Regions from separate parts of the Thioalbus denitrificans genome, predicted to be linked through region 1. Evidence: predicted binding sites of a transcription regulator. Region 1 holds the regulator's gene; the other holds the start of a gene.

What was found. The regulator sigma-54, encoded in region 1, starts transcription at its own class of promoters, with help from an activator protein. The targets are predictions, from matches to a motif close to TGGCANGNTNCNTGCTT.
Region 2: DFQ59_RS00750 (hydrogenase small subunit) is a predicted target of sigma-54. The motif match lies at 2,122-2,138, and genes of this name have one in related genera.

Annotation. Positions count from the first base shown of each region.
Region 1 covers NZ_QPJY01000003.1:52,342-57,906, reverse strand. Annotated here, with positions in the region: gene rapZ (RNase adapter RapZ) at 1-223, opposite strand, end outside; gene hprK (HPr(Ser) kinase/phosphatase) at 220-1,146, opposite strand; gene ptsN (PTS IIA-like nitrogen regulatory protein PtsN) at 1,112-1,609, opposite strand; gene hpf (ribosome hibernation-promoting factor, HPF/YfiA family) at 1,764-2,075, opposite strand; gene DFQ59_RS08535 (RNA polymerase factor sigma-54) at 2,093-3,544, opposite strand; gene lptB (LPS export ABC transporter ATP-binding protein) at 3,681-4,406, opposite strand; gene lptA (lipopolysaccharide transport periplasmic protein LptA) at 4,403-4,918, opposite strand; gene lptC (LPS export ABC transporter periplasmic protein LptC) at 5,169-5,565, opposite strand, start outside.
Region 2 covers NZ_QPJY01000001.1:170,403-175,967, forward strand. Annotated here, with positions in the region: gene DFQ59_RS00745 (nickel-dependent hydrogenase large subunit) at 1-966, opposite strand, end outside; gene DFQ59_RS00750 (hydrogenase small subunit) at 967-2,040, opposite strand; gene DFQ59_RS00755 (sensor histidine kinase) at 2,275-3,636, opposite strand; gene DFQ59_RS00760 (nickel-dependent hydrogenase large subunit) at 3,665-5,110, opposite strand; gene DFQ59_RS00765 (NADH-quinone oxidoreductase subunit B family protein) at 5,113-5,565, opposite strand, start outside.

The DNA.
Region 1 (5,565 bases):
TCTCCGGGAAGCGGGCCAGGTCGGCGGGCAGGTTGCGCGCGTCGATGCTCACCGCGGTCCGCCCGCCGCGGGGCAGGGCGCCGGCTTCGCTGAGCTGCTCGGCCAGGGCCGGCAGCAGGCCGACCGGGAGGTTGTCCACGCAGTAGTACTCCAGGTCCTCCAGGGTCTGCAGGGCGATGCTCTTGCCCGAGCCCGACAGACCGCTGATGACCACCAGGTTCATGCCGGTCCCCGCTCGATGTGGGCCCGCTGGCGTTCGATGAACTCGGTGCCGGCGTCGTAGCCCCGGCTCTTGAGCAGCTCGTTGCGCACGGCGGCCTCCACCAGCACCGCCAGGTTGCGTCCCTCCGCCACCGGAATGGTCACCTCGGGCACCTCGATGCCGAGCATTTCGCGGCGGCGCTGGACGCCGTGCAGCCGGTCGATGGCCGCGAGTTCATGGCCTTCCATCTCCTTGAGGTGTATCACCAGGTCCAGTACATGCTCCGGTGCCAGGGCGCTGTCGCCGAACATGGCCCGCACGTTGAGTATGCCCAGTCCGCGAACTTCAAGGAAGTCGTGCAGCGGCTCCGGGCAGTAGCCCACCAGCATGCGCGGAACGGTATTGGCGAACTCCGGGGCATCGTCGGCGATGAGCCGGTGCCCGCGGCTGAGCAGGGCGAGGGCCAGTTCGCTCTTGCCGATGCCGCTCTCGCCGCTGAGCAGCACACCGGCGCCCAGCACCTCCATGAACACGCCGTGGACGGTGATGCGCGCCGAGAGGGACTGGGTGAGATAGAAGTTGAGACGGTTGATCAGCCGCCGGGGTTCCAGGCGGGAGCTGAACAGGGGAAATCCGCTCCGCTCCGCGTGCTCCACCAGCCGGGGCGGGGGCGCGCCGTCCCCCGTCAGGATGGCGAGGACCGCCGGTGCCGCGAACGGATCCCGGGCCGGATCCGCCTCCCGCTCCAGCCACGCCAGCTCGGCGTCGGTCAGCAGGGGAATCGCGTGGGGATGTATCGGGTTGTAGAAGCCCGCGAGCCCGGTCACGGGGAGATCCGGGAGGCTCAGGGAACGTTCGCCGCCGGCCTGGCCGGCAATCCAGGTGAGGCAGAGATTCTCCTGCTGGACTTCAAACAGGTTTTGTATGCTGATCGTCCGGGGCATCCGTTTCGGCGGCCTCGTAACTCAGGATCGTCTGGAGCAGCGCTGCCGCGTCGGGTGCCTCGCGCAGCCGTTGCCGGGCCTCTTCGTCGCTGAACAGCTGGGCCAGCCGTGCCAGGACCTCGAGGTGCTCCTCGGTGGCGTTCTCGGGCACCAGCAGCGCGAACAGCAGGTCCACCGGCTTGTCGTCGATGGCGTCGAAGTCGATGGGCTCCTGCAGGTGCGCCAGCGCGCCGATGACGTGGTCGCTGTTCTTCAGCCGTCCGTGGGGAATGGCGATACCGTGGCCGATGCCGGTGCTGCCGAGGCGCTCGCGGGCGATGAGGCTCTCGAACACCTCGGTGGGGTCCAGCTCCGGCTCGTCAGTCGCCGCCAGGCCGCCGAGGAATTCCAGCGCGCGCTTCTTGCTGCCGGCGATGACGTCGGTCGCGGTGCGTTCGAGGGTCAGGATGTCACGCAGGTGCATGGTGATTCGTCACTGTGCGGGGCGATCCGTTCGATTTCAATCGTCTGGCGTCTCTCACTGGTCTCGGTCCGGGTCCGCCGCGGTTGTCGTGGGTTCGAGTCCGGGACGGGGCTGACGGGGCCGCCGGCCCCGTCAGCCCTCCCCGGTTCCGGGCTCAGGCGCGCTTGGCGCTCTCGTGGTTGTGAGCCTGGGACTTTTCCTTGTGCTTCTTCACCTGCCGGTCGAGCTTGTCCACCAGGGCATCGATGGCCGCGTACATGTCATCGTGCTCGGCGTCGGCGTACAGTTCGGCCCCGCTCAGATGGATGGTGGCCTCGGCTTTCTGCCGCAGCTTCTCCACGCCCAGGATCACGTGCACGTTGGTGATGTTGTCGAAATGGCGTTCGACCTTCTCCAGCTTCGAGTTCACATAGTCGCGCAGTGCCGGGGTGATGTCGACGTGATGACCGGTGATGTTGGTCTGCATAGCTGACTCCTTAAGCCTTATAGCAGGCGCTTTCTTTCGTTTGATGGCGGTATCGCCATGACCTCGCGGTACTTTGCGATGGTCCTGCGTGCCACATTGACTCCCTGATCAGACAGGATTTTTGCGATCTTGCTGTCGCTGAGCGGCTTGGACGGGTGCTCGGCGGCGATGAGCTTCTTGATGAGCGCCCGGATCGCCGTGGAGGAGGCCTCGCCTCCGCTCGCCGTACTGACGTGGCTGGAGAAGAAGTATTTCAGCTCAAAGATACCACGGGGGGTGAGCATGTACTTCTGGGTGGTGACCCGGGAGATGGTGGACTCGTGCATCTCCACCGCTTCGGCGATGTCGTGCAGGACGAGGGGCTTCATGGCCTCCTCGCCGTGCTCCAGGAAGCCGCGCTGGTGCTCCACGATGCAGGTGGCCACCTTCAGCAGGGTCTCGTTGCGGCTCTGGATGCTCTTCAGGAACCAGCGCGCCTCCTGCAACTGGGTGCGCAGGAAGTTGTTGTCCTGGCTGTTGTCGGCCCGGCGCACGAGGGCGGCGTAGCTGGGGTTCACGCGCAGTCGCGGGGAGGCCTCCGGGTTGAGCTCCACCAGCCAGCTGCCCCGGTGCTTGCGCACGGTGACATCCGGCACCACGTACTGGGGCTCCTCGCCGCCCACCTCGTTGCCGGGGCGGGGGTTGAGGGTCTGGATCAGCTGGATGACCTCGCGCAGCTCGTCCTCGCTGATCTTCATCCGCCGCTGGACCTGGGCGTAGTCGCGGGAGCCCAGCAGTTCCAGGTGGTTTTCCACCAGGTTCAGCGCCTCGCTGCGCCAGGGCGTGGCGGCGGGCAGCTGGCGCAGCTGCAGGGACAGGCATTCGCCCAGGTTGCGGGCGCCCACCCCGAGGGGGTCGAAGGTCTGGATGCGGTGCAGGACCGCCTCCAGCTCGTCGAGCTCCACCTCGAACTCGGGGTCGAGGCTGGCCAGGAGCTCCTCCAGCGTGGCGCCGAGGTAGCCGCGTTCGTCGATGGCGTCGATGAGCAGCCGGGCCAGTTCCAGGTCGCGGTCGTTGAAATGGGCGAGGCTGGCCTGCCAGAGGAGGTGCTCCTGGAGCGACTCGCCCCCATGGCTGACATTGGCGAACTCCTGCTCGTCACCCTCGTCGGGCCCGGAATTGCTGCTGGGCACGTCGTAGATGTCGTCCCAGGCGCTGTCCACCGGGAGGTCCGCGGGAATGTCCGCGTCGTTGCGCTCGAGGTCGAGGTCGCGGTCCTCGGCCTCGCTGCCCGACGTCGATGGCGCCTCCGCCTCACCCGACGCTTCGACCTCGTCCTCCGCCAGCTCCAGCATGGGATTGGTCTCCAGCGCCTCCTGGACCTCCATCTGCAGGTCGAGCGCTGAGAGCTGCAGCAGCTTGATGGCCTGCTGCAGCTGCGGCGTCATGGTGAGTTGCTGGCTCAGCCGGAGCTGAATGGAGGGTTTCATACGGCGCGTCGTCGTCTAGGCGTAAACGGATATCCGGTATCCGTTGTCGTTATGTCCGGATTGTAACGCAAATAACATGCCGTGCAGATAGGGGCACGGGCCGCGCGGGTATCCCCGCGACCGGGGAGGCGGGAAGTCACAGGCGGAACTCGTGGCCCAGGTAGACGTCCCGGACCTGGCTGTTGTCGAGGATTTCGGCCGGCGTGCCGTGGGCGATGCCGTTGCCGTTGCTCATGATGTAGGCGCGGTCGCAGATGCCGAGGGTCTCGCGGACGTTGTGGTCGGTAATCAGGATCCCGATGCCGCGGTCGCGCAGGTGGCTGATGATGCGCTGGATATCGAGTACCGAGAGGGGGTCCACGCCGGCGAAGGGCTCGTCCAGCAGGATGAAGCGGGGCTCGGTCGCCAGCGCCCGGGCAATCTCCACCCGCCGCCGCTCGCCGCCGGAGAGGCTGATGCCGAGATTGTCGTGGAGATGGCCCACGTGGAACTCGTGCATGAGGCTGTCGGCGAGCCGCCGGCGCTTGCCGGGCGTGAGATCCCGGCGCAGCTCCAGGATGGCCATGATGTTCTGCTCGACGGTGAGCTTGCGGAATACCGAGGCTTCCTGGGGCAGGTAGCCGATGCCGCGCCGGGCGCGAATGTGCATGGGCTCCCGGGTCAGGTCGGCTCCATCCATGGTGATGGCGCCGCTGTCGCAGCGCACCAGGCCCACGATCATGTAGAAGCAGGTGGTCTTGCCGGCGCCGTTCGGGCCCAGCAGGCCCACCACCTCGCCGCTCTCCACCCGCAGGGAGACATCGCGGACCACCTCGCGGGCGCCGTAGCGTTTGCCCAGCCCGCGGGTTTCCAGGACGCTCATTGCTTGCTGTCGCCGCCCCTGGAGGGGACGATGGTCATCTGCACCCGGCCCGGCTTGCCGCCCTCGCCGCTGCCGCCGGTGGCCAGCACCGACTCGCGCTGCAGGTCATATTCAATACGCTGCCCGCTGAACGTATTGCGCCCCTGGGTCACCTTCGCCTCGCCGATGAGCACCAGCATGCGGCTCTTGCCCTGGTATTCCAGCTTCTTCGCCTCGGCGGTCACGTCCTTGTTCCGGCCCTCGGGGCGCTGGCGGAAACGCACCGGGTTGCCGGTGGCGGTAATCTGGGACAGCTCGCCGCCGGCGGCGTGGACCACCAGCCGGTCGGCGTGCAGCTCGATGCTGCCCTGGGTCAGGACCACCCGCCCGGTATAGGTGCTGACGCCCGTGGCCTCGTTCAGCTCCGCCTGGTCGGCCTCGAGGCTGATGGGCTTGTCGCTGTCGCCGGACAGGGCCAGGGCCGCCCCCGGCAGGGCGAGGAGCAGCAGCAGTACACTGGTGTACTGCTTCACTCTTGGCGGTACATTCAGAGCCCCCCGAAAGTGCCAGGACAAGGCGCGGTGCGCAGGCAATGGCCCGGTCCTTGTCAAGCACCGCAACGCGGTCATGGTGCTTTCGGGGGGCTCCCTTCGGGCGAGCCGCTGGCCGGCCATCTGCGGCGTTGCGCTCTCTTGAAAGGACCCTGCCATTCCTGCGAGAGCGCGCCTTGCAGCTAACCGGCCAGCAACTCGCTGAACGTGCCTCCAAGAGTGAAGCAGTACACTAACGGCGGTTCGGTTCATGGGTGGCCTTCACCTTGGACTGTAGCAGCAGCCTCTCCTCCCGCAGGAAGGCCCGCATGCCGGTTGCGTTGATCATATCACCCCCGCGGGTGATGGAAACCTCGCGGTCGGTCTCCAGGTACTCCTGCTCCACCAGGACGCGCAGGTCGTGGGTGCGCAGGGTCAGGCCGGGATCGGCGGCGGTGGGCGCCTGCTCGGCCAGGACCTGCCCGGGGAGAAACACCAGTGCGCCGTCCTCGGTGACCCGTGCCCGCTCGGCGGTCACCACCCAGGGCGCACCCTGTTGGGGGTAGTGCACCAGCCGGGCCGTCTCCAGCTCCGTGCTGTCATCGTCGGGATAGTGCTGCAGGCGCTTGCCGGTCAGGCGCTGGATGGGC
Region 2 (5,565 bases), on a different contig from region 1:
GCCCCGCGGCAGCAGCTGGTTGTCCGCCGAGTTGTCGTTGGCCCGCTCCGGGATGTCGCCGTAGGAGAGGACGTTGGTGGCCGACAGCCCGCCGCCGTGGAGCCAGTCCTTGTAGAAGCTGGCCACCGCCAGCAGGTCGGGGATGTAGACCTGGTTCACGAACTCGATGGAGCGGTCGATGATGGAGGAGACCAGGTTCAGCCGCTCCATGTTGACCGCGCCCACCGCCCCGGTGCCGTTCACGTTGATGGCACACGGCACCCCGCCCACCAGCCAGTTGGGGTGCGGGTTCTTGCCGCCGTAGATGGTGTGGATCTTCACGATCTCCTTCTGGAAATCGAGCGCCTCCAGGTAGTGGGCCACCGCCATCAGGTTGGCCTCGGGCGGCAGCTTGTAGGCGGGGTTGCCCCAGTAGCCGTTCATGAACGGTCCCAGCTGCCCCGATTCCACGAAGCGCTTCACCCGCCCCTGCACGTCGCGGAAGTAGCCGGGCGAGGAGAGGGGCCAGCTGGAGATGCTCTGGGCCAGCTCGGAGGTGGCCTTCGGATCCGCCTTGAGCGCGCTCACCACGTCCACCCAGTCCAGGGCGTGGAGATGGTAGAAGTGCACCAGGTGATCGTGCACCTGCAGGGTCAGCTGCATGATGTTGCGGATGGAGTTGGCGTTCTCCGGGATCTGGATGCCCAGGGCGTTCTCCACGGCGCGCACCGAGGTGAGCGCATGGGTACCGGTGCAGACCCCGCATATGCGCTCGGTGAAGGCCCAGGCGTCGCGCGGGTCGCGGTTCTTCAGGATCACCTCCAGCCCGCGCCACATGGTGCCGGTGGAGACCGCGTTGCGGATGACGTTGTTCGCGTCCACGTTCACCTCGCAGCGCATGTGGCCCTCGATGCGGGTGACGGGATCCACCACCAGGCGGCGGCCGGTGGTGTCCAGGTTGTAGCCGTTGGGTGTCGTGGTGGTCATCTACTCGTCTCCTTTCTCGCGCACGCGCTTGATGGCGCTGGCCGCGGCATGGGCGGCCACGGCCGCGCCCACCACCCCGGCGGCGGTGCCGCCCACGGCGTCGGCGTTCGCCTCGACGCCGAACTGGTGGATGTCGGTGAGGCGGTCATAGAAGCTGCCCTTGTCCCAGAAACCGTCCTCGGAGCAGCCGATGCAGCCATGGCCGGACTGGATGGGGAAGGAGACGCCGCCGTTCCAGCGCACCGTGGAGCAGGCGTTGTAGGTGGTGGGGCCCTTGCAGCCCATCTTGTAGAGGCAGTAGCCCTTGCGCGCCGACTCGTCGTCCCACGCCTCCACGAACTGGCCGGCGTCGAAGTGGGGCCGGCGGTAGCACTTGTCGTGGATGCGCTGGCTGTAGAACATCTTCGGCCGCCCCTGGCGGTCCAGCTCGGGGATGCGCTCGAAGGTGAGCATGTAGGTGATGACCCCGGTCATCACCTCGGCGATGGGCGGGCAGCCCGGCACCTTGATGATGGGCTTGTCGGTGATCACCTTGTGCACCGGCGTGGCCCGGGTCGGGTTGGGCCGGGCCGCCTGGACGCAGCCCCAGGAGGCGCAGGAGCCCCAGGAGATGATGGCCTTGCAGTCGGCGGCCACCTCGCGCAGCTGTTCCACGAAGGGCCGGCCGCCGATGATGCAGGACATGCCGTCCTGGTTCAGCGGCGGGTTGCCCTCCACCGCCAGGATGTAGTTGCCCTTGTACTTGCTGCGCACCTCCTCGAGTATCGCCTCGGCCTGGTGGCCGGCGGCGGTCATGATGGTGTCGTCGTAGTCCAGCGAGATCATGGACAGCACTACGTCCTTGACCAGCGGATGGGCCGAGCGGATGAAGGACTCCGAGCAGCAGGTGCACTCCAGGCCGTGGAGCCACAGCACCGGGGTGCGGGGCTTGGTCTCCATCGCCTGGGCGATGCGGCCCACGTAGGCCGGGCCCAGCCCCAGGGCCGTGGCCGTGAGGCTGCAGTACTTGAGGAAGCTGCGGCGGCTGATGCCCTGCCGTCGCATCACCTCGTAGAAGGTTTCGGTTTTCGCCATGGTTGATCCCTCTCTCCATCGCAGTCCGCTGTCGCGGGCGCCTGCGTTCTTGTCGTTGGCCGTGGGATGGCAGCGGGAGTGGAGCAGGGTTTGTGCCAGCAGGTGGAATAATCTTTTAAAACCGTGACTTGTGTCAGTCCGGCGGGTCGACGCGCGGCGCCGGATCGGATACCGGGCGCGGCAGGTTGGATGGCGGGTGGAAGGTCGCTGACCAGGTCCGGGCGGGGGCGGGCGTCAGGACTGCAGCGGCAGGCGCAGGGTGAACAGGGCGCCGCCGTCGGGCGGGTTTTCCGCGCTGAGGCTGCCGCCGTGCTCGCGGATCATGCGGTAGCTGATGGAGAGCCCGAGGCCTGTGCCCTCGCCCACCGGCTTGGTGGTGAAGAAGGGGTCGAAGAGCTTGTGCAGGTTCTCCGGGGGGATGCCCGGCCCGTTGTCGTGGAAGCGGATCACGACCATCCCCCCCTCCACCCGGCCGCTGATCTCCAGCCGCGGCGCGGGGGTCCCGCGCAGGGCGTCCACGGCGTTCTGCACCAGGTTGATGACCACCTGCTGGATCTGGCCGGCGTAGCCGGTCACTTCCACGTCCGGCGGCAGGTCCGAGGTCACGGCGATGGTCTCGTGCACCTCCTTCAGGGCCCAGCGGGTGCCCCGCTCCACCACCTCGGCGAGATTGAAGGGGGTGCGCGGGCCGCGCTGGCTGGAGGAGAAGCGCTTGAGATCGTCGACGATGTCGCGCACCCGCTCGGCCCCTTCCAGGGAGCCCTCCACCAGGGGCTTCAGGTCCTCCAGCAGGTGGTCGATGCGCAGATCCCGGCGCAGCTGCGCGCGGGCGTCCGGCGTCTTGTCCCCGTGCAGTGCCCGCAGGTAGGTCTCCAGCTTGCGCCGGTAGCGCTCCAGGGCGTGCATGTTGCCGTAGATGAAGCTGATGGGGTTGTTGAGCTCGTGGGCCACGCCGGCCACCAGCCGGCCGAGGGAGGCCATCTTCTCCGACTGCACCACCTGCTGCTGGGCCTCCTTGAGCTCGGCGTGGGCGCGGTTGAGGGCCTCGTAGGCGCGCCGCAGCTCGCCCACCGGGCGGCCGATGAGCACCATGCCGATGAGCCGCCCCCTGTGGTCCAGGTGGGGGCTGCAGTTCATGGACAGCGGCACCGGGCGGCCGTCGCCGCCCGCCAGGGAGACCTCGCAGTCCTGCACCGGCGCGGTGGAGCGCATGTGCTCGGGAAAGCGTTCGGCCAGGGACCGCGACTCGGCGCTGAACAGCTCGGCGAAGGGACGCCCGGTGCACTGCTCCGGGCGCAGGCCGGTGAGCCGCTCCAGGGCCCGGTTGGTCTCCAGGATGCGGCCCTCGGTGTCGCACACGATGAGCACGTCGGACATGGCTCCCAGCACCCCGTTGATGAAGGCGTGGGCCTGCTCCAGGGCCAGGTTCTTCTCCTCCAGGGCCACCTGGTAGCGCACGAGATCGGCGTAGATCTCGTCCATCTTCTGCACCACCTCCACCCAGGCGGTCTCCGCGCCGGGATCGTGGGGGGCGAGCCCGGGCATGGCCACCTGGTCCAGCAGGGAGGGGTTGGGGGGTGTCTTGTCGCGGGTCATGGGCCGTTCCGGGCGGGGAGCGCCTCTGTCAGTGCACCGTGCAGACCATGCAGGGGTCGAAGGAGCGGACGATGTGCTGCACCGCCACCGGGTCGGTCTCGCCCGCCCGCACCGGGGCGCCCACCAGCGCCTGCTCCAGCGGCCCGGGCGTGCCGCCGGCGTCGCGGGGGGAGAAGTTCCAGGTGGTGGGGGCGATGATCTGGTAGTTGTGGATGCGGCCGCCGCGCACCTCCAGCCAGTGGCCGAGGCTGCCGCGGGCGGCCTCCACCAGGCCGGCGCCCGCCGCCGCTTCCGGCCTGGGCGCGTGGTGGCAGAAGGGCGCGCCCGGGCGCAGGGTCCGCACCCAGCGCTCCATCTCCGGCACCACCCGGGCGATTTCCAGCAGCCGCGCCACCACCCGGTTGCGCACGTTGCCGCCGCCCGCGGCCACCAGTTCGCGCACCAGCGGGTGGCCGTCCACCACCTGGCGGGCCAGCGCCCCCACCTCCACCACCGCACCGCCCAGGCGCGGGGCCTTGCACCAGGAGTAGGCCGCCGCGCGGTCGGCGTCCGGCCGGGTGAGGCCGGCGGCGGGGTGCAGGGGCTCGGCGGGTCCGTCCATCCAGCTGTGGCTCAGGTCCTCGGCGATGGCGGCCGGATCGAGGGGCCGCGGCGACCCGTCCCAGACCCCGGCGCGGAACAGCCGCTCGCCGCCCGCGGGGTAGCTGCCGTAGCTCATGAAGCGGTCGGCGGCGCGCCCCAGCCGCTCCAGCCCGAGGGCGTCGGCGATGGCCAGGAAGCGGCGGAAGTCGCCGCGCCCGGGCGCCTGTGCGGTCCATGTCCGCAGGGCCGCGTCGCTGTCCAGCGCCGCCACCGCCTCCAGGGCGTCGCCGAACAGGGTGTGCTCCAGGAAGCGGCGGAAGGCGGCGAGGATGGCCAGCAGTCGCACCCGTTCCTGGGCCTCCACCGGGCGGGTCGATCCCCCGGGCCGGAGGCTGAGGGTATGGGGCCACTTGCCCGCCAGCATGCCCATGAGGTGCAGGAACTGGGCGCGGGCGGCGAGCGCCTCGCGTCCGGCGCTGCCGGTGAGCGCCCGGAACCGCCCGGCGGCCGCCTCGAACCAGGGCTCGCCGGCATAGACCGGGCGGGCGAAGTCGGGCATGAAGAAGAGGTAGAAGTGGGTGAGGTGATCGGCCAGGTTCTCGCAGGCCAGCAGCAGGTTCAGTGCCAGCTCGCCGTTCGGGGGCGGCTCCAGCCCCTGGGCCTGGGCCAGCGCCGCGGCGGCCGCGGCCGACTGGGAGACCGAGCAGATGCCGCAGATGCGCGGCACGATGACCAGGGTGTCGAGGGGATCCTTGTCCTGCAGGATCTGCTCGAAGCCCCGGTAGAGGGGCGAGTTGACCCGGGCCCCGGCGACCCGGTCGCCCTCGACGTCCAGGTGCACCTCCAGGTCGCCCTCCACCCGGTTGAACGGGCCGACGGTGATGCGCGCCATGGTCAGCGGTACTTGGTGCTGCGGATGCGCGGCGCCTCCACCGTGTGATCGGCGGTGGCGTTGCGGCGCAGGCGGCTGGGGGTGGCGGCCTTGGACAGCGAGGCCAGCGCCACGAACCAGGCCTTGGGCATGTCGGTGGGCAGGCCGATGGGAATGCCGGCGATCTTGGGCGTGGTCTGGAACGGGTGGCCCGGCTCCTCGAACTCCGGTGCCGTGCAGTTGATGCAGGCATAGCCGCCGCTGGTGCAGGAGCCGCCGCCGTTCCAGGGGCGGGTGTTGCAGTCGGCGTGGGCCTGGGTGCCGAGGCAGCCGAGGTTTTCCATCAGGCAGCCCTGGTCGGAGGCCTTCTCGGCGCTGGCCTTGTACTCGTAGAACTCGTTGCGGGCGCAGCCGTGGTGGACCAGGTGATCGGCATAGAGTCGCGGGCGGGCGAAGGGGTCGAGGTCCGCCGCGCC